2 regions of the Salinivibrio sp. HTSP genome follow, and region 1 is predicted to be linked to the other one. Evidence: riboswitches for the same ligand, from Rfam matches in the RefSeq annotation. Region 1 holds a riboswitch; the other holds the start of a gene.

Region 1 (10,418 bases):
GCGGCGCGACATGGTGCACCACGCCGGCTTTGTGAATACCAACTCCTTTGTTGCGAAATGTGCCTGCGTTGGTCAATATCTCCGACATCATTAAGCCATGCGCGGCCAATAAATCCTCAATGTGGCTGGGAGTGAAGGACGGCAAAGCCTCATAGGCCGCTATCGCCCCTTTTACCTCCGCCAGTTCACGCACACTGCCCATAACCGGCTTGCCTTCAATAATGGCGGTAATCTGCTCTTCGGTCAGGGTATTGCCTTCGATAGAGAGTGTGCCGGTAATGCTTTTAATACGATTTTGCTTACGCAACTGCGGCGACGCGTTTAACCCGCTGGCATCCAAACGCCCTACCTGGTGGCTGATATCCGCCACTAGGTTCAAAATATCAGGGGTAATGCTAAAAGGCGGTTGGTAAGCCATACTAAGAGTCCTTCCAATAACCTTTCGTTCCCACGCTCCTGCGTGTGAAAGAGTAAAAACTTAAAAACCGCAACGCGTCGAGCAAGATGTTGCCGGTGTTTGGACGCGTGAAGACGGGGATCCAGTGCAGCACGGTCAACGTGGCGAAGTGCGGTAAGTGAGGCTTGGTGATTTTATAGCGGCTTCTACCCATTATTCACACTCCGTATGCATTCCCACGCGGGAGCGTGGGAACGAGTTGTTTGCATGCACCTCTGGCACTCATGCGCTTGCGTGAGTATCTTCTCGGTGTGGGTGGTTGCAGCTGTGGTATGGCACATTACGCGGCCTTTTCGTCACTGGGCTTGGGAAAGCTCAACAACAAGTCACGATAATACTCATATTGCTTTTGACGGAGTTCGATTTCTTGGGGCAGACCTTCGGTGATGGAATTCGTGAGCGCATCGAATTTGTCGAGAATTGAAACGATTCGCTCTTTTTCTGCTGGCGAGGGATTTGGTATACGGATCCTTTCCAAGTTTTTCTTGTTCAGTTTCGGTTGTGCAGCGCCAGAAATATAGGGCGTCAAATCAATACTATTCAGGTAATACTCAACGTATCTTCTCTCTGCATAAGTTTCGAAATTAAGGACATGCGCATGATTGTTAACCCAGGTTTTACCGCTGATACTAAATGCTATTGGTGTACTTCGCGCCAATAGATTTGCACCGTCTTCAGAAACCAGTAAAAAGTCGCCATCGAAAATATAGTCTTTAACGTAATCGACAATTCCAGACGCACCGTAATACGGAATATTTCCTCTTTCCCTCAAGCCACTCGTGATTGGCTTTCTTTTTGAGTCGAGGTTCTCGGCTAGTTCCCCTAGCGTCTTCCACTCCACTTCTCCTTCTTCGAACGTTAACAACTGCTCACGATAGTAGTTGTATTGTTGTTTACGGGCGTTAAGCTCGGTGGTTAGCTCGGTGGTTAGCTCGGTGAAGGTGTCAAGTATGCGCACGATCTCCGCTTGAATCGCCAGCGATTTTTCGGGATTGTTTGGGCAAGGGATGGGGATTGGGTAATCAAGGATTTTATCTTTGTTTCCCCGAGGCATTTTAGCCCCTTTTGCATACTGCATGTTGTATTCAAAAAACTTATCGTTACCAAGCACTTGGTATAGAAAGAAAGGGCTAACGGTGTCATCTGTAACCTGAACAACCAACACATCGCCGTTAGTTCCGCCATCACAATCAGCATGCCATATTTTTTTCAGATATGGCCGAATATTCCCTATGAGGATGTCATGCGTTTTGAACTGTACTAAATTACCTTGCTTTGGGACGCGAGTAGATTGAGTTTTGCCCGCTTTATTTTGGAGTAAATTATCAACTCCCACATAGTTGTCTTCATTGAGGCTCTCATAACTAACACGCACTTTTGAATAAGCTGCAATCTCTCTGAGTGCCTTCCACTCAACCTCAACGCCATCCAGCAATTTATCCAAAAAGCTCAATTGACTCATGCCTCGCCTCCTTCAATTTCCGCAACAATGGCATCAATCTCAGTGCGTAGTTGAGTGATTTTACTCACCGTGGTTTTTAACTCGGCATTCAGTGCGGTGATATCAATCTGCTCGCGGGTGTCTTCAGCTGCCACATAGCTGCTGACCGAGAGGTTGTAGTCGTTAGCGACCACTTCATCCAAGGGCACTGAACGAGCCAGATAATCGATATTTTCTTTGCTATCAAACACGGCCATGATTTGCTGAATATGACCCGGATTTTTTTCGTCTTCGTTGTCCGTTAGTACGTTGTTATTGGTTTCTTTTTTAAACAAACCGCTCGCATCAATAAATTGGGTGTCCGTGTTGGGTTTGTTTTTCGCCAGCACCAAGATATTCACCGCAATACTGGTGCCAAAGAACAAGTTAGGCGCCAGTGAAATCACGGTTTCAACGTAGTTGTTGTCCACCAAGTACTGGCGAATTTTCTTTTCCGCGCCGCCGCGATAAAAAATACCTGGGAAGGAAACAATGGCAGCGCGCCCTTTGCCTGACAGGTAATGCAGCGCATGAAGCACAAACGCAAAATCGGCTTTTGATTTGGGTGGCAACACCCCCGCTGGCGCAAAGCGATCATCATTAATCAAGGTGGGATCATCACTGCCAATCCACTTCACCGAATACGGCGGGTTAGACACAATGGCATCAAACGGCTTTTGATCGCGTAGTTTTGGGTCGGTCAGGGTATTGCCTAGCTGCATATCAAACTTGTCGTAGTTAATGTTGTGCAAAAACATGTTCATACGTGCCAAGTTGTAGGTAGTGTGATTGATCTCTTGCCCGTAAAAGCCGTCTTCGATGATGTGATTATCAAAGTGCTTTTTGGCTTGCAACAACAACGAGCCAGAGCCAGCAGCGGGATCGTAGATCTTATTCACGCTGGTTTGCTTGTGCATTGCCAGTTGTGCAATCAGTTTAGAGACATTTTGCGGAGTAAAGAACTCACCGCCTGATTTACCTGCATTCGCCGCGTAGTTAGAGATTAGAAACTCGTACGCATCGCCAAACAGATCAATTTGGCTGCTTTCACCGTCTTCAAAAAAAGCGTGACCAAAATCTAGCCCGGCGACACCTTTGATGACATGGGCGAGGCGGGTGTTCTTGTCTTTTACCGTGCTGCCGAGTCGATTGCTGGTGGTGTCAAAATCAGCAAACAAGCCTTTAATGTCGGATTCGGACGGGTAGCCGTTGGCGGAGTTCTCAATATCGGAAAATATATCGGCGAGATCGGTATTTAAGTGCTCATTGTTATAGGCATCTTTGGCCACGTTACTAAACAGCTGGCTTGGATAGATGAAGTAGCCTTTGGTTTTGATCGCATCATCTTTGATCTCTGGTGTAATGACCTCGTCAGGCAAGCCGGCATAGTTGACGCTCTCATCGCCCGCTTCAATGTAGTTAACAAAGTTCTCGCTCATAAAGCGGTAAAACAGCGTACCCAGTACGTAATGCTTAAAATCCCAGCCATCGACGGATCCACGCACGTCGTTAGCAATGGCCCAAATTTGGCGTTGTAGTGCGGCACGTTGTTGGCTGCTTGTCATAGATATTGTCTCGTTTGAATGTGGTGTTCTGAAATATCGTGAGTTGGCTCGATTTTACCATAGAAAACATAGCGCAAAAGGCACGGTGACATGTTTGGGCTAAGAATGTGACGGGGCGGCAGCCATATGCATTCCCACGCCGGAGCGTGGGAACGAGTGGTGAATTGGCTACGGTATGCATTCCCACGCGGGAGCGTGGGAACGAGTGGTGTATCGGCTTCGGTATGCATTCCCACGCCGGAGCGTGGGAACGAGCGGAGCATCGGCCACGGTATGCATTCCCACGCCGGAGCGTGGGAACGAGTGGTGCATCGGCTAGGGTATGCATTCCCACGCGGGAGCGTGGGAACGAGCTATTAATCCGCTAACTGCGAGAACTTGATGATCTCGTGAGAGTGTTCAAGGGTTTGTGCGAGATGTTGGATATGGGCGGGGGTGATTTCGCAGCAGCCGCCGACCACCAACGCGCCGTCGGCAATCCATTGTTGTACGCGTTCGGTGTGGACTAAGGGGGAGAGATCTTCCCGCGCTTGCAGGGCATCGGCTTTGCTGCCTTTGGCCATGTCTTCTACCGATTTAAACGCATTGGCATAGCCACCGACAATGTCGGCCTGGGTCGCCATCTTTGGCATCGCCGTGGTAAGCACTTCTGGGTCGCAGCAATTGAGCATCACTGCTGTCGGCGCGTAGTCAGTGACCGCGTGCATGGCTTGTTCGAGCGACTCGCCAGAGCGGAGTGCGCCATTAGGCTCTAACCGAAACGCCACCCCAAACGGTTTGCCTTGTTCACGGGCGGCGGCGCATGCTGCACGCGCTTCTAGGGTGTTGGTCATGGTTTCAATTAAAAACACATCCACATGAGGCTGTAGGCGGGCGATATGAGAAAACTCGGCTTTCATATCGTCAAAGCTGCGTTGCGGCTGGCCGAGGTAGCTGCCCACCAGCGGCGGCAAACAGCCGGCAATATCGACATCGGCGCCTGTCTCATCCACCGCTTGCTGTAGCGCTTCGAAGGCTTTTTGATAAATAGTGTCTATTTTATCGCTCAGGCCGGCTTTGGCGAGGCGCGTGGGCGTCGCTGGGTAGGTATTCAGGGTATGCGTTTTTGCGCCGGCGCGAATAAAATCTTTATGCACGTCTTTGACAATGTTGGCATGTTTTAACATCACCGCGACCGACCAAAGCTTCGAGCTCACATCCGGACCACGTTGATAAATTTCCTGTCCTAGGCCGCCATCGAGTAATGCAATCGACGTCATGATAACTTCAGCCTCCTTCGGCCATTTGTCCTTGGTTTAGCGTGAGATTACCATGCGCTCGCCGATTTAACATCCCGGTGTTACGCCACCTCTTCGCTGCCTTCAATCGCGAGGTACTCAAGCTTATCGATGACCATCATGCTTGCCGACTCCATGTGTTGTAACTCACTCACCATTTGCTCGGGTTGTTGATGATGGTATGCCTCCAGTGCCGCTTTAGCATGAGTATGCACTTTCTCATGAGGTGCGGCTATGGCTTTAAACGTTTGTAACTGCGCAAAATATTGCTGACCTTCACCATGCTCATACCACTGCCCGAGGCGGCATTGGGTGTGATCGGTGACATCTGCTGCCACCATGCTGTCTTCACCCAGCACCACGCGATATATCGCAAATTTAAAGCTAATATGGTCAAGTTTCGCCAGTTCACAAAAAGCACGCAGCGCAGCCGCTTTAATGGTGGTACGGCTATGCTGTGCTTGCTCACTCTGCGTGGCCATCGCATCGGCCACCTGTTGGCCTTGCTCGCTATATTCGATCGCGTCACTGGCAAGCTGATCGGTAAGTGTGCAAGCATGCCCACTCCCAGCGCGAATCTTCTCGACCAGCTGGGTAATATCTTGCGTGGCACTGGCTGTGCGTTCCGCCAAGCTACGCACTTCATCGGCGACGACCGCAAACCCTCGACCTTGCTCGCCGGCACGTGCCGCTTCAATCGCCGCGTTTAATGCCAAGAGATTGGTTTGATCGGCGACATCGCGAATCAAGTTCACAATACCGCTTACCTCTTGTGCATGCTGATCGAGCGAGCGAATCGCCTCTGACGATTGCTGACATTGCGCGGATAAGGATTGCACGTGACGCGCAAGATCATTAACTTGCTCGGCACACGACGACGCCTGATGGCTCACGTCCGTTACCCGTTCTTTTTCACCGTTAATGGTGTCCGCTAGGGTAGCCAGAGAGGATTGGGTCGCATTGATAGAATCACCAAAATGGCATAAGTTGGCATCAATCGCTTTTCCCGTTTGTCGTTTTTTCTCTGCGGTGTCTAGCTCTTCCTGCAATGCAGCTTTCTCTGCATTCAGCGCGTCGATGGTCTGATTAATCTGCTCAATTTTTTGCTGTAGAGCGACTTGTTTTTGCTGTTCTTGTTCAAGTTGACGACGGGATATAAACACGCTAGCTCCTAATTAAGCTTTTTATAATATTTTAACGCTTAATATTGGCTTTGTATGATAAACGGAGAGAAATGTGATCCATTTTACGCCAATCATTTGATTTACACTGTAAACCGATAAAAATTCCCGCCATACTGACGTCTCTGCGGCGAATGAGCGAAACATTATGACCTTTTGGTTGCTTTTTAAACGTTGGATTATCAGTCACTTCGCCCATTTAAATGGGCGTATTTTGGGCTTGGTGGTCCTTGCTTACGGCATCATCGGCTGGCTGCTTTTGTACTGGGCGGGCGAAACCGAGATGACCCAGTCACTCGGTCGCTATATTTATTACTTAATGGTCACCGCGTCCACCGTTGGCTATGGCGACTATTCGCCAGCGACAGAAGCAGGACAGTGGATTACCGCCTTTTGGATTATTCCCGGCGGGCTGGGGTTATTTGCCGTTGTAATTGGCCATGTAACCAGTGCGTTGGTCGATTATTGGCGACGTGGATTACAAGGAAAACGGAGTCTTACAGTGAAAAATCATATTCTGGTGTTAGGGTGGAATGGTCAACGCACTATCCAGCTTATTCGCCTACTACAAAGCGGTGTGCATGGCGATCGTCCTATTGTGCTTTGTGTGCGTCCCGAAATGGAAAACCCGCTCCCTGGCGAGGTGGAATTTGTGCGCGTCACCAGCTTTACCGATGCCGAGGGCATTGCCCGTGCGGGTATTGATAGTGCCGCGAGCATTATTATCGATAACCCCGAAGACGATATTACCCTGTCAGCGGCCTTGTTTTGCGCGCACAAAAACCCCTCAGCGCATCTGCTCGCCTACTTTCAAGATGATGCACTCAGCCAAATATTAAAACAGCACTATCCACACGCCGAGTGTGTGCCATCTGTGTCGGTGGAAATGCTAGCGAAAGCTGCCGTGGATCCGGGTTCCAGCCAGTTGCATCACGAGCTGTTAAGCACGGCACAGGGGATGACGCAGTATTGCGCTCGCTATCCCACCAATGCGAGCGCCACGGATGTGGGCACTCTGTTCAACCAATTAAAGCACGAATACGATGCGACATTAATTGGTCTCGATAAAGGTGAAGGCATTACCCTTAACCCCAACCTTGCAACAGACGTCGCCCCTGGCGATCGCGTATTCTATATTGCAGCCGAGCGTTTACCGCATTGGTCAGCGGCGTAATTCGGGTACCATTCATCACACGCGACACCCGCTGTTAGCCTTTCCCGAACAGTCCGCCGCTTCACCTTAGGAGCGGCGAACTCGCTTTAGGTGCCCTATTGGTGAAAAACCGTCTATTCGACCGAGGCTTCTTGTCCATCGTGATGACGCGCCTCAACGGGGTAAGCGTAAAAATGATGAACAGGCCCTGCGCCTCTTCCCACCTTTAACTGCTGGCTATGCGCTAACGCGTCGGTGAGATAATGTTTCGCCGCGCGCCCGGCTTCAATGGGCGTCATTCCCTGCGCGTAATAAGAGGCGATCGCTGCAGACAGTGAACAGCCTGTGCCGTGCGTATTTGCAGTCTCAACCCGACGGGCGCTCAAGGTTTGGCACGTATCTCGGCTAATCCATACATCCACGCTTTCAGGAACGTGATGTAAATGGCCACCTTTGAGCATCACGTACGGGCAGCCGAGGCGACGCAAGGCGGGGACTAACGCATGCATTTGCTCAATGGAGGTAGGAACAGGCTGACCGGTTAATCGCGCCGCCTCCGGCAAGTTGGGGGTGAGCACGGTTGCGCGTGGGATCAGCTCCTCAATCAGCGCTGTCATGGCGTGCTCATCCAACAAAGGATCACCGCTGGTAGCCACCATCACGGGATCTAAAATCACCGGTAAGTGTGGCGACCGCGCCAACACGGCGGCTACTTCGCGAATAATCGCTTGGTTGGCGAGCATACCGATTTTCACTGCACGCACTGGCATATCGTACAACACCGCATCCAATTGGGCGCGGACAAAACCAGGAGCAACCGCCGAGACGGCCTCAACGCCACAGGTGTTTTGCGCGGTTAATGCGGTGATCACCGAGCACGCATAACCGCCGGTAGCTGAAATCGCTTTAATATCGGCTTGAATGCCGGCACCGCCACCGCTGTCTGAGCCGGCGATGGTAAGAATTACAGGTGGAGATAGGTTCATATTGGCCCCTTAATCATCAGGGACGGAAGGAGACAAAGCGAGCCCGAATAGGCCACTTCGTATGCTGAACGTGTCAGTTCCCTCCGCCAGTGCTAACTGGATCAGGTTCTACGGGTCCTGCTTTCGCAGTCTCAGCAATTACTTGCTCCCCGACTAACACGCTCAGAATATAAACCTTACGGATAAAGCGCAAGGTTGATTGCTCGTTCATTTTCCCACTAGAAACAAAAAACGCCCCATCGATGGGGCGCTCTACCACGTACCTCGTTCGGTTTTATCGTGGTTATTTTTTGTAATTTTTGACCAACGCATCCACCTTTTTCAGGAACTGCTCTTTTAGGTTTTCGTGCTCATAGTCAAGATCATAGGTATTGTGGAATCCCACGCGTAACTGAACCCCGTTACCCGCTAAATAAATGGTATAGCCGTCATAATCCGAGAAAGCGTCGATGCCATCTAGGCGGTGCCCATCTTCAATTTCTTCACCATACTCTGTCACTATCTCAAACGCGCGCAGTAGATGGGTAGGATTGAGTTCGTTTTTCACGCTTCCCTCCTGGCTGTGTTAGCGAAATTGTGCTCCACCTCCCGGCCGTGATCCACGACCATAAAGTGGGCCGGCCAATACCGGTGGCGTAGTCAACACATGCCCTGACACCTCAAGCCGGCTTGGCTTAGAAATAATATTGGGCAAGGCTGCCAAAGTATCAAGGGTGGTGTCTGGCCCCGTTTTTTGGATTGCCGTACCGTAATTATAGCCGTAATCGACACACACGACAGGCGAGCCCGCGGCTCTTGCCGCATGAACATCATTCACGGCATCACCAACCACCAGCAATTCTGATGATGGCACTGCTAAAATCGCCGCCGATTCAAAAATGCTATCGGGATCCGGCTTTCCGGCTGCGATTGCATCGGTTCCTAAGATTCGGGTAAAAAAGTGGCTGACCCCAAGCGCTTTGAGTAGGCTATTGGCATGCGCCGTTTGCATGTCCGTGGTACATATCATCGGGAACTGACGTTGAGAGAGGCCTTCAAGACAAGCAAGTACCCCTGGATAGAGTCGAGTTTTTGGCGGTTTTTTGCCTAGGTATGAGGACAGGAACAACGCGCGGGCTTGGTTCAGTACGGTGGTAGAAACCCGCCCATCAATGTGTCGCGTAAGCACCCGATGGATCAATAAATCCGCGCCATCACCAATCCAGTCTCGAATCGCACTGGGCTCTTCCTCCGGCAAATCAAACCCTCTCAACATGCCGAGGACAGCGTCGTATAGATCATCAAAAGGGTCTGCGATCGTGCCGTCTAAGTCAAAGCATATCGCAGAGATATTCTCCAATTTTTTCATGGAACGCCTCCACAATCAGTGTGTTATCGCCAGAAAGGAAAGGGAACGGTGGATCGGGCTTGCTATCCAACGAGTCTTTGAAAGTTAGCAGAGAACCAGAAAGCATCCTACCAAAACAGCAGGCACAATGTATCGAATCACCGGTACAAAATTGCATAACTCACCGCTTGCCCACAAACTTCAGAGGCGAATCAAGCCCCTAACCATAACGTGATCATTTTCACATTTATATATCTTCGCACTCATCGATACCGACCTTAACCCTGTATAAAAATCCGTCATTTTTCTGACACTCCAGGGCAGGCGAAGTCACGACCTGTCATAAAAATGAAAACCAAATAGGCATAGATTGTCATCGAACCGCTCTACCCTGTCTCTCTCGATAGTGAGATTCGATGTATTCTTTATATGCGTTATTTTTCTTCACAGTCTCTATGGCGTTACCTGGCGGTCGTAATGATTGCGCTGATCGCCGGTTGGTCTGTCTATACCTTGGAAAACCAGCGTCAGCAAAGCCGATTTTCTACCGACGTGGAAAAGCAACGTCACACACTCAGTAAAGCCTTTTCCCAACTCTATGAGCTTCAATTATCGGCACAGTTGTATCTGCAACAAGAAGGCGGCCTGACACGTGATAAATTCCATGCCTTTATCGATAACCATACCCAAAAGCGCTCTGGGCTTGATAGCGTCATGTGGCTACCTCGAGTCAATCGCGCTGAGTTAAAACAATTTGCCGCGCAACACGGGCATTATCATCCCTTTCCACCGCTCAATAACCATGCCTGCCAGTGGGTGATGCGGGGTGATACCTTTCCCGCGCTTTACTTGTCCCCCAAAGCTGCGGCAGAGGGGTATTCAGGTTGGCGCGCGGATGCGCAATGCGAGAATACCGTCACCATGGAACGGGCTTATTTTAAGCGCCAGCCCGTCGCGCGATTAATTCACGACGAGCAAGGCCATGGGGTGCG
Region 2 (10,418 bases), on a different contig from region 1:
AAGATCGAAAGTGATACTGTGTGCCAACGTCGCGCACATCAGCCCTAATCCAGCGCCCACCACGATATCGCTCACAAAGTGCACGCCCAGTAGCACGCGCGAAATACCGATTAGGCTGGCCCAAATGAACACCAAAAGGGTTAACGAAGGGAAGAAGGTGCTCAGCAATGAGGCCATGAGAAAAGCGGCGGCCGTATGGCCTGATGGCATACTGTAAAGATCGGAAGGCGTGATAAAGGCGGGCAACTGCGAAGGGCGTGCGCGCCGAAAGCTGCGTTTAAGTACCCAGTAAATCGGCAGCTCGATGGCAAAAGCCGTCAGTCCGGTGAGCAAAAACCAGAGCCCGACCGCCTCATGAAGCCACCAAGCCGTGAAGCCAATCACCAAATAGAGGGGGCCGTCACCGGAACGGGAAACGGCACGGGCTATTTTTGCTGTGCCAGCGCTAAAGCGATGCGATAGACAAAAGGTCGACACCGTGTGATCGAAGCGTTGAATCGCGGTAAAGCTTCTCATCCTGCCTCCCAATGCGGCGAGCTGATGGTTAAACTCTAGTCAGCCGGTATGACAGGTCGGTGACGTTATTGGGTCATCTCGATGAATTTACGTCGCCGCTTGATCTCAGGGACGTTGGGACAAGTAAAAATAATGAAGACTGGATAAAGCCGCGCCAGAGCACAGCACAAAAATCTAACTTTTAGTTTTAAATCCAGTTTAATTAACCAGTTTTTTACCTTTGCATTGCGCAGAAAACGGGTTTTGTTTTTTTCAGATTGACGCTTTCCCCATCGCTCTGTTATTTCTGGTAACAGAATATTTACTGACGGACATCAGCATGACACTGTTTCACCTACGCCTCATCCTCCTTCTTATCGTGACCCAGTCGCGCGGGTAGGTTTTGGGCAGAAAACAGTGAATGCCAAATCTCAAAAACCCGCGCCAGACGCGGGTTTTTTTGTATCTAACGTCGCCAAAATAACATCAAGCGCCAATTAAAGAGCCCTTCAAAGCGGCCAGCAAACACAACAGGGAGTCACCCATGAGCGAGAACAGCCAAGTCATTCTGTTTGATACCACCTTACGCGACGGCGAGCAGGCGCTGTCAGCCAGTTTAACCGTCAAAGAGAAATTGCAGATCGCCCAAGCCTTGGACCGCATGAAGATAGACATTATTGAAGCCGGTTTTCCTGTCTCCTCACCGGGCGATTTTGAATCCGTGCGCACTATCGCCGAGCATATGCAACATGCGCGCGTTTGTGCCTTGTCTCGCGCGGTCCCCAAAGACATCGATGTGGCCGCCGAGTCCCTCAAAGCCGCTGACGCCTTTCGTATCCACACCTTTTTATCCACCTCAACCATCCATGTAAAAGACAAGCTTCGCCGCAGCTATGATGACGTGGTCGAGATGGGGGTACGCGCCGTCAAACATGCGCGCCAATACACCGACGATGTAGAGTTTTCCTGCGAAGATGCCGGGCGCACCCCGATTGATAATTTATGCCGTATGGTCGAAGCGGCGATCGATGCCGGCGCGACCACAGTCAATATTCCCGATACCGTCGGCTACACGGTTCCCAGTGAATTCGGCGATATCATTGCGACCTTGTTTAACCGCGTGCCTAATATCGACAAAGCGGTGATTTCTGTCCATTGCCATGATGATTTGGGGATGTCGGTCGCCAACTCTATTGCCGCGGTGCAAGCTGGCGCCCGCCAAGTGGAAGGCACTATCAATGGCATCGGTGAACGTGCGGGGAACTGCGCGCTGGAAGAAATTGCGATGATTTTAAAAACCCGCGCCGACTTGTTAGGTGTAGAAACAGGGTTGAACCACACCGAAATTACCCGCACCAGCAAGTTGGTTAGCCAGCTTTGCAACATGCCTATTCAGCCCAATAAAGCCGTCGTCGGCGCCAATGCCTTTAGCCACTCCTCCGGTATCCACCAAGATGGCATGCTGAAAAACAAAAACACCTACGAAATTATGACGCCAGAGTCGATTGGTTTGGGCAAAAAAGCGCTTAACCTGACCAGTCGCTCCGGCCGTGCCGCGGTGAAAAGCCATATGGATAACCTTGGCTACAGCGAACAAGACTACGATTTAGACACCTTGTATCAGTCATTCTTACAGCTGGCGGATCGCAAAGGTCAGGTATTCGATTACGATTTAGAAGCCTTGATGTTCTTCAATAATCTTAAAGAAGAGGACGACTTTTATAAGCTGAACTATTTGGGCGTGCAATCGGGCAGCTTAATGGCAACCACCAGCATCAAGTTGCAATGTGGCGATGAAGAGAAGCACGAAGCAGCCACTGGCAACGGCCCCGTCGATGCGCTGTATCAGTGTATTTACCGCATTACCGATTATGATATTGAGCTGGATAAATTTGATCTGACCGCCAAAGGGGAAGGGGAAGATGGCCTCGGCCAAGCTGACATCATTGCCAACTACAAGGGTCGTAAATATCACGGCACCGGGGTGTCAACCGACATCATCGAGGCCTCAGGCGAAGCGTTATTGCATGTGATCAATGCCATCTATCGCGCCGACAAAATCTCTCAGATTAAGGAACAATCCCACTTGAAACAGGAGACAGTATAACCATGGCCAGCGCACACCAGATTGCACTCTTACCCGGCGACGGTATCGGCCCCGAAGTCATGACGCAAGCCGAGAAGGTGCTTGATGCAGTTAGCGAGCGATTCTCACTCACTTTGGAGCGTCAGCATTATCCGGTGGGGGGAGCCGCGATTGACGCCCATGGCTCGCCGCTGCCCGAGCAGACCTTGGCGGGATGTGAAAAAGCCGATGCGATTTTATTTGGTTCAGTGGGCGGCCCAAAGTGGGAGCATTTACCGCCCACTGAGCAACCGGAGCGCGGTGCCTTGCTGCCGTTACGCAAGCACTTTGGTCTTTTTTGTAATTTGCGTCCGGCGCAAATCCATACCGGTCTCGAAGGCTTTTGCCCACTGCGCGCCGATATTGCCGACCAAGGCTTTAACATCGTGGTGGTGCGAGAGCTGACCGGCGGGATTTATTTTGGTGAGCCCAAAGGGCGCGAAGGCGAAGGCCGCGAGGAAAAAGCGTTTGATACCGAGGTTTATCATCGCTATGAAATTGAGCGTATCGCCCGTATCGCCTTCCAGTCGGCTCAGTTGCGTAACAAGCAAGTGTGCTCAATCGATAAAGCCAATGTGTTGCAAAGCTCGATGCTGTGGCGTGAAGTCGTGGAAGAGGTGGCCAAGGACTATCCAGATGTCCACTTAAGCCATATGTATATCGACAACGCCACCATGCAGCTGATTAAAGACCCATCGCAATTTGATGTGATGCTGTGCTCGAATATTTTCGGCGACATTATTTCGGATGAATGCGCCATGATCACCGGCTCAATGGGCATGCTGCCATCCGCGAGTTTGAACGCGAGTAAATTTGGTTTGTATGAGCCCGCCGGCGGCTCTGCCCCCGATATCGCGGGGAAAAATATCGCCAACCCGGTCGCACAAATTCTCTCCGCCGCGTTGATGTTGCGCTACTCGTTAGGCGAAGAAGACGCAGCCTGTGCGATTGAGCATGCAGTCAGCCAAGCACTGGCGGCCGGTGAGCTGACCGCCGACCTGGCAGGCAACCATCCTGCATTGAGTACTGAACAAATGGGCGATCGTATCGCCGCCTATATCCGCCAAGGCGCAGAATAATTACCCGTAAGGATACGAGCTATGTCGAATGCAAACACTCAGCAAGGCGCCAAGACCTTGTATGAAAAAATCTATCAAGCCCATGTGGTCACCGAGCAGCCGGGCGAAGCGCCACTGCTGTATATCGATCGTCATTTGGTACACGAAGTGACCTCCCCACAAGCCTTTGATGGCCTGCGGGAAAAAGGGCGTCCGGTGCGCCAAGTGAGCAAAACCTTCGCTACCATGGATCACAATGTCTCCACCGAAACCAAAGACATTCACGCGTCAGGAGAAATGGCGCGCATCCAAATGGAGACGCTAGCCAAAAACTGCGAAGAGTTCGGTGTCACCCTGTACGACTTAAATCATCCTTACCAAGGCATTGTCCATGTGATGGGCCCCGAGCTTGGCATTACCCTGCCCGGCACCACCATCGTCTGTGGTGATTCGCACACCGCGACGCATGGTGCCTTCGGCTCTCTGGCCTTTGGCATTGGCACCTCAGAAGTCGAACACGTACTCGCCACCCAAACGCTTAAGCAATCCCGCGCCCGCACGATGAAAATTGAAGTCACGGGCAAAACTGCCCCCGGGATCACCGCCAAAGATATTGTTCTAGCGATTATTGGTAAAGTCGGCCACGCAGGCGGCACCGGACATGTGGTGGAGTTTTGTGGGGACGCGATCACCGCCTTGTCGATGGAAGGACGCATGACGGTCTGCAACATGGCCATCGAATTAGGCGCCAAAGCTGGCCTGATCGCGCCGGATGACACCACCTTTGCCTATTTAAAAGACAAGAAATTTGCTCCTAAAGGCGAGCAATGGCAGCAAGCGGTCGCTCACTGGCAAACTTTGCACTCGGACGCCGATGCACAGTTTGATCGCGTGGTCACCCTCGATGGCAGTCAAATCCATCATCAAGTCACTTGGGGCACTAACCCCGGCCAAGTGGTCAGTGTGCATGATACCGTGCCTGCCCCTGAGACAATGACCGATCCGATTGAACGCCACTCAGCAGAGCGCGCGCTAAAATACATGGGACTGACACCGGGACAAGCTATCAACCAAATCAGCATTGATAAGGTCTTTATCGGCTCTTGCACCAACTCACGGATTGAAGACATGCGCGCGGCCGCCGCGGTCGCCAAAGGACGACGCGTGGCAGATAGCGTCCATGCCATGGTGGTGCCTGGGTCCGAGCAAGTGCGCGCCCAAGCAGAGCAAGAGGGGCTGGATGTGATTTTCCGCGAGGCGGGCTTTGAGTGGCGCTTACCCGGCTGCTCAATGTGTTTGGCGATGAACAACGATCGCTTGGGCCCCAAAGAGCGCTGCGCGTCCACCAGCAACCGTAACTTTGAAGGCCGCCAAGGCCGTGAAGGCCGCACCCACTTGGTCAGCCCGGCGATGGCCGCCGCTGCTGCTATCGCGGGTCATTTTGTCGACGTTAACCAATTATAAGGAGGCCTTATGTCAGGCATACACACTCACACCGGCATTGTTGCTCCATTGGATGCGGCGAACGTCGATACCGATGCGATCATTCCCAAACAGTTTTTGCAAAAAGTCACCCGTACTGGCTTTGGTCAGCACCTGTTTCACGATTGGCGCTTTTTAGACGATGCGGGCAAGCAACCGAACCCCGAGTTTGTGCTTAACCAAGCGCGCTACCAAGAGGCAAGCGTGCTACTCACCCGCGAGAATTTTGGCTGTGGCTCGTCACGCGAACATGCCCCCTGGGCGCTGGATGATTACGGCTTTAAAGTGATTATCGCCCCCAGTTTTGCCGATATTTTCTATGGCAACTGTATCAACAACCAAATGGTACCGGTGACCCTTGAAGAAGCCCAAATCGATGCTTTATTTGCGTATGTAGCCGAAAATGAAGGCGCGACGGTAACCCTGGATTTGCCCGCCCAAACCATTCGAGCCGGTGAGCACTGCTTTAGCTTCCAAATGGATGATTTTCGTCGTCATTGCCTGTTGGAAGGCTTAGATAGCATTGGCCTAACCCTACAGCACGATGCTGAGATCTCGCGCTTTGAGCAGCGCATCCCGGACTTTTTGTCATAAATCCCCGCTTTAGCCCACTCCACCAATAAGCGCGATCCTCGCCGCGCTTATTGGTCAAGCCCCACTTTTTTCCATTCACCATGAAACCAACAACGCATTTGCTTGGTCTAGTCTGAAAAGAAGGCTTGCTGAAAATAAGGACGGGCAATGCAAAAACGTTTGATACTTCTATTCTGTTTGGTTTTTCCGCTGTTTAGCCAAGCGGCCCCCAAAGCAGAGTATTGGGCGATGTGGGATGCCCATAACCCTGACAGCCAGGCAACCTTCACTCATCACACTTGGCAAGTATTGCTCGATAAGTATTTGCAGCCTCAGGGGCAGCACACCTTATTTAACTATGCGGCGGTCACCGACGCTGACAAGAAAGCCCTCGATCATTATATCCGCATGCTCACCGCGCGCGACCCGCGTACCCTGACCAAAAACGAGCAATACGCGTATTGGGTCAACCTTTACAATGCGGTCACGGTGACGCTGATTTTGGAGGCCTATCCGGTCAGTTCCATCACCAAACTCGGTGGGCTATTTAGCTTTGGACCTTGGGATGATGAGGTGGTCACGGTGGCAGGTGAACCCCTTACCTTGAATGATATTGAGCACCGCATTCTGCGCCCACTATGGCAAGATCCGCGTACCCACTATGCGGTTAACTGTGCCAGTTTGGGTTGTCCAAACCTGCAACCTAAGGCCTTCCAAGCAAACGCGCTTGAGGCACAGCTCGAACAAGCGGCCTATGGTTTTATTAATAGCGACAAAGGGGTAAGTCAGCAAGGCGATCAATGGCAGCTTTCTTCTATCTATGAGTGGTTTGAGGCTGATTTTGGTGGCGATAAGCAAGGCGTGATCGCTCACATAAACCAGTATCGCGATATTCCATTGCCACAAGAGGCAACATTGGAACACGACTACAACTGGGACCTTAACCAACTCGCTGACTAAAAGGCTTGGTTAACCCTAAGCCAATCAGTACAATGGCTTGGTACTCATTGGGGAGCCTCATGGCTGAGATTGCGCACTGCGCTAGACCCATCGAACCTGATCCAGCTAACACTGGCGTAGGGATTGAGACTTGATGTTGCCATCAACTTGCCTCAACACCCACGCCCAACTTAGGAGCGTGCTGTGAAAGTTTTTACCTCTGTTCTCACTCTGATTTCTCTGTCGCTGTTATCACTCAGTGCCCGCGCCGCGGACCCACTCACCGTGTATACCTATGACTCCTTTATCGCCGAATGGGGCGCAGGGCCCAAAATCAAAGCCGAATTTGAAAAACAGTGCGATTGCCAACTGGAATTCGTGTCTCTCGATGATGGCGCCGCTTTGCTCAATCGTTTACGCATTGAAGGGGAAACCACCCAAGCCGATATCGTGCTGGGTATGGATACCAATTTAATGAAAGAAGCCGAGCGCAGCGGCATTGTTGCTGAGCATGCAGTCAATACTGAGCGCCTGCAAGTGCCTGGCGGGTGGGACAACAACTACTTTATCCCTTACGATTACGGCTATTTTGCCTTTGTGTACGACACTACCCGCTTGCTCGACCCGCCCAAAAGCCTCAAAGCCTTGATTGAAGAGCGCGACGATATCAGTGTGATTTACCAAGATCCGCGCGTATCAACGGTAGGCCAAGGCTTAATGCTCTGGATCCAAAAAGTGTATGGCGATGACAACCAACAAGCATGGCGCGAACTGGCTGATAACACCATTACCGTGACCAAAGGCTGGACCGAGGCCTATAATATGTTTCTTAACAAAGAAGCCGACATGGTGCTTTCTTACACCACTTCACCGGCCTATCACCGGGTTGCCGATGAGGACGACCGCTTTGCCGCTGCCATGTTTGAAGAAGGCCACTACATGCAAATCGAAGTGGTGGCAAAATCAGCCTACACGGATCAACCGGAACGTGCAGACGCGTTTTTACAATTTATGCTCAGTGATGCAGCTCAGTCTGTGCTCCCAACCACGCAGTGGATGTATCCGGTAACCGATGTCAACCTGCCTGATGCCTTCTACACTTTAGACAAGCCGGAGGAAAGCCTGCTGTATCAGCCTGATGAAGTGATGGGCAATCGCCAGCAATGGGTGCGTGACTGGCAAACCGCGCTGGTTGAATAGCCAAGATGCTCAACCCTTCTCGAACCTGGCCGGGCAGTATGGCGGCCAGCTTAGTCGTGGTTTTGATTGGCAGCGCACTCTGGGCGCTGTTCTCTCACAGCCACGACCTAGTGCTCACCGCGTTGTGGCAAGATACCTACCTGCGCCATGTCACCTACTTTAGCTTTAAGCAGGCGACCTTATCTGTGGTGCTCAGCGTTGGGCTTGCGATACCCGTCGCCCACGCCCTGTATCGCCGGCAGTTTCCAGCCAAGGCATGGCTGCTTAAGCTATTCGCCATGACCTTGGTGCTACCGGTATTGGTGGGCGTATTTGGACTGGTTGCCATCTATGGCCGCAGCGGCTGGATTGCGCAAGCCTTCGCGCACATTGATGCGTCGATGCCATTTTCTATTTATGGTTTAAGTGGCATTTTGCTCGCGCATGTGTTTTTTAATCTGCCATTTTCCGCCCAACTCATGGTGCAAGCGTTAGAGGGGATCCCCGCTGATCAACGTCGTCTTGCTACCCAGCTAGGGCTGAAAGGCTGGCAGCGCTTTAAGCATTTAGAATGGCCGTATTTACGCCAAAGCTTGCCTCATATCGTCGGGCTGGTGTTTATGTTGTGCTTTACCAGCTTCGCCACCGTGATGGCACTGGGTGGCGGACCTAAAGCCACCACGATAGAGCTAGCCATTTACCAAGCCATTCATTTTGATTTCGATTTACAAACGGGTGCTGTCCTTGCGCTTTGGCAAATGCTCTTGTGTGGCGCCATCGCATTTACCGTGCAAACCTTGACGCGCCCGCTGCCGAGTACACCCAGTGAAGTGCTGCCTCTTCCCGCCTCTTTGGATAGCCGTGCCGCCAAATGCTGGGACAGTCTATGGATTGGCCTCGTTTTGATACTGGTGTTACCGCCACTGGGCGTGGTGATTGCACGTGGGCTCAACCCCAGCGCATTAGCGGTACTCGGCGATGGCGCACTGTGGCAGGCAACACTGCACTCCCTCGCCATTGCCTCAGGGGCAACCAGCTTTGCCTTTGTGCTTGCAGCCGCAGTGATCCTCGCTAGCCGCCACTGGCGCTTACATGGACGCAAAAAACAGGCGGATGGGATAGAAACGCTAGGAGCCATTATCCTGGTGGTCCCGAGCATCGTGCTCAGTACCGGGCTTTTTTTGCTGTTTCGCCAGTTTAGCGACGTATTCAGTTTAGCGCTGTGGCTAGTGATGGCGGTGAACGCCCTGATGGCGCTGCCTTATCTCATAAAAGTATTAAGTGCTCCCGCGTTTCAGGTTGCCCAGTCTTACCATAATCTGTGCGCCACCTTAGGCGTAAGAGGCATCACGCGTTTACGTCTGATTGAGTGGGACTGTTTACGTGCACCGATTGCACGCGGTGTCGCGGTCAGTTTTGTGTTATCGATGGGCGATCTTAGTGCGATAGCCCTATTTGGCAGCCAAAACTTTCAAACCCTGCCCCTGTATTTATTTCGCTTAATGGGCAGTTACCAAATGGAAGCCGGTGCTGCTGCAGCGATGCTGTTACTGCTCACCAGCTTGGGATGTTATGCCCTGCTTACGCGCCTTATCCAATGGAGACACGCATGTTAACGCTTTCCAATGTCCATTACCGTTACCAGCAAGATTGGATGATCTTTGATGCCAAGATAGCGCCGGGGGAGATTGTGGCTGTGCTCGGCCCAAGCGGGGCGGGAAAGAGCACCTTGTTATCCTTGATTGCCGGGCTGATCGCGCCAGATAGTGGCGAGATCACCATTGATGGCAAGCCCGTCACCACGACGCCCGCCCACCAGCGGCCATTGTCTATCTTGTTTCAAGAGCACAACGTCTTTACTCACTTGTCGGTATTCGACAATATGGCCATTGGCTTGTCACCATCACTGAAACTCACCGCTTCCCAGCGTGACAGCATTCACCAGGCGGCCCACGCCGTGGGTTTAAATGACTATCTGCCACGTCTGCCCGGTCAACTATCAGGCGGCCAACGCCAACGCATCGCCTTGGGTAGAAGCATCGCACGTAACCAGCCTTTATTGCTGCTCGATGAGCCCTTTTCAGCGCTCGACCCTGCGCTAAAAAAGGATATGCTGGCATTGGTCAAGCGTACCGCCCAAGCACAAGGCACGACGGTGGTGATGGTCACTCACCATCCCGAAGATGCCCAAGCCATTGCCTCTCAATTTCTTTATCTCGATGAGGGACAAGTTCGTCTTCATCGTCCGATTGAGGCGCTCAATCATCCGCCAGAAATGATGCAAGCTTACATGGGCACCGCTGACGATTCGTTTTGGGTGGCATCCCCCTGATAGGCTTCTATACTAAGGAAAACACGGTAGATTCCAAGGAGGCGTCCTGTGGCCGCCAGCAGTATCCAGATTCTCGACTCGATCGTCGACTTTACCGCTAAAACGGAAGTCGACGCGATTACTAAGAGCTTGCTGACCTCGATTACCGAGCTTACTCCGGTAGGCGAAGTCGTACTGCTTGATTACTGCGATGATATGCAGCCTGCCTTTACCGTACTCGGCACCAACGACAACA

The links. Region 1 has a riboswitch for thiamine pyrophosphate ahead of thiD (bifunctional hydroxymethylpyrimidine kinase/phosphomethylpyrimidine kinase). Riboswitches for the same ligand answer to the same signal wherever they lie in the genome.
Region 2: it holds a riboswitch for thiamine pyrophosphate, as region 1 does, so the genes downstream of both, thiB (thiamine ABC transporter substrate binding subunit) here and thiD (bifunctional hydroxymethylpyrimidine kinase/phosphomethylpyrimidine kinase) in region 1, are expected to answer to the same signal.

The regions. Positions count from the first base shown of each region.
Region 1 is NZ_PXUD01000025.1:9,868-20,285, reverse strand. Features, by position in the region: gene C7A19_RS04915 (Fic family protein) at 1-418, opposite strand, end outside; gene C7A19_RS04905 (restriction endonuclease subunit S) at 738-1,919, opposite strand; gene C7A19_RS04900 (type I restriction-modification system subunit M) at 1,916-3,502, opposite strand; gene C7A19_RS04895 (homocysteine S-methyltransferase family protein) at 3,859-4,761, opposite strand; gene C7A19_RS15840 (methyl-accepting chemotaxis protein) at 4,842-5,942, opposite strand; gene C7A19_RS04885 (potassium channel family protein) at 6,109-7,134, shown strand; gene thiD (bifunctional hydroxymethylpyrimidine kinase/phosphomethylpyrimidine kinase) at 7,248-8,099, opposite strand; TPP riboswitch at 8,161-8,261, opposite strand; gene C7A19_RS04875 (DUF3081 domain-containing protein) at 8,383-8,646, opposite strand; gene C7A19_RS04870 (HAD-IA family hydrolase) at 8,665-9,447, opposite strand; gene C7A19_RS04865 (bifunctional diguanylate cyclase/phosphodiesterase) at 9,856-10,418, shown strand, end outside.
Region 2 is NZ_PXUD01000010.1:53,159-63,576, forward strand. Features, by position in the region: gene C7A19_RS01915 (phosphatase PAP2 family protein) at 1-516, opposite strand, end outside; gene leuA (2-isopropylmalate synthase) at 1,040-2,602, shown strand; gene leuB (3-isopropylmalate dehydrogenase) at 2,605-3,699, shown strand; gene leuC (3-isopropylmalate dehydratase large subunit) at 3,721-5,142, shown strand; gene leuD (3-isopropylmalate dehydratase small subunit) at 5,152-5,754, shown strand; gene C7A19_RS01940 (DUF547 domain-containing protein) at 5,902-6,693, shown strand; TPP riboswitch at 6,732-6,833, shown strand; gene thiB (thiamine ABC transporter substrate binding subunit) at 6,877-7,872, shown strand; gene thiP (thiamine/thiamine pyrophosphate ABC transporter permease) at 7,878-9,467, shown strand; gene thiQ (thiamine ABC transporter ATP-binding protein) at 9,461-10,183, shown strand; gene C7A19_RS01960 (GGDEF domain-containing protein) at 10,232-10,418, shown strand, end outside.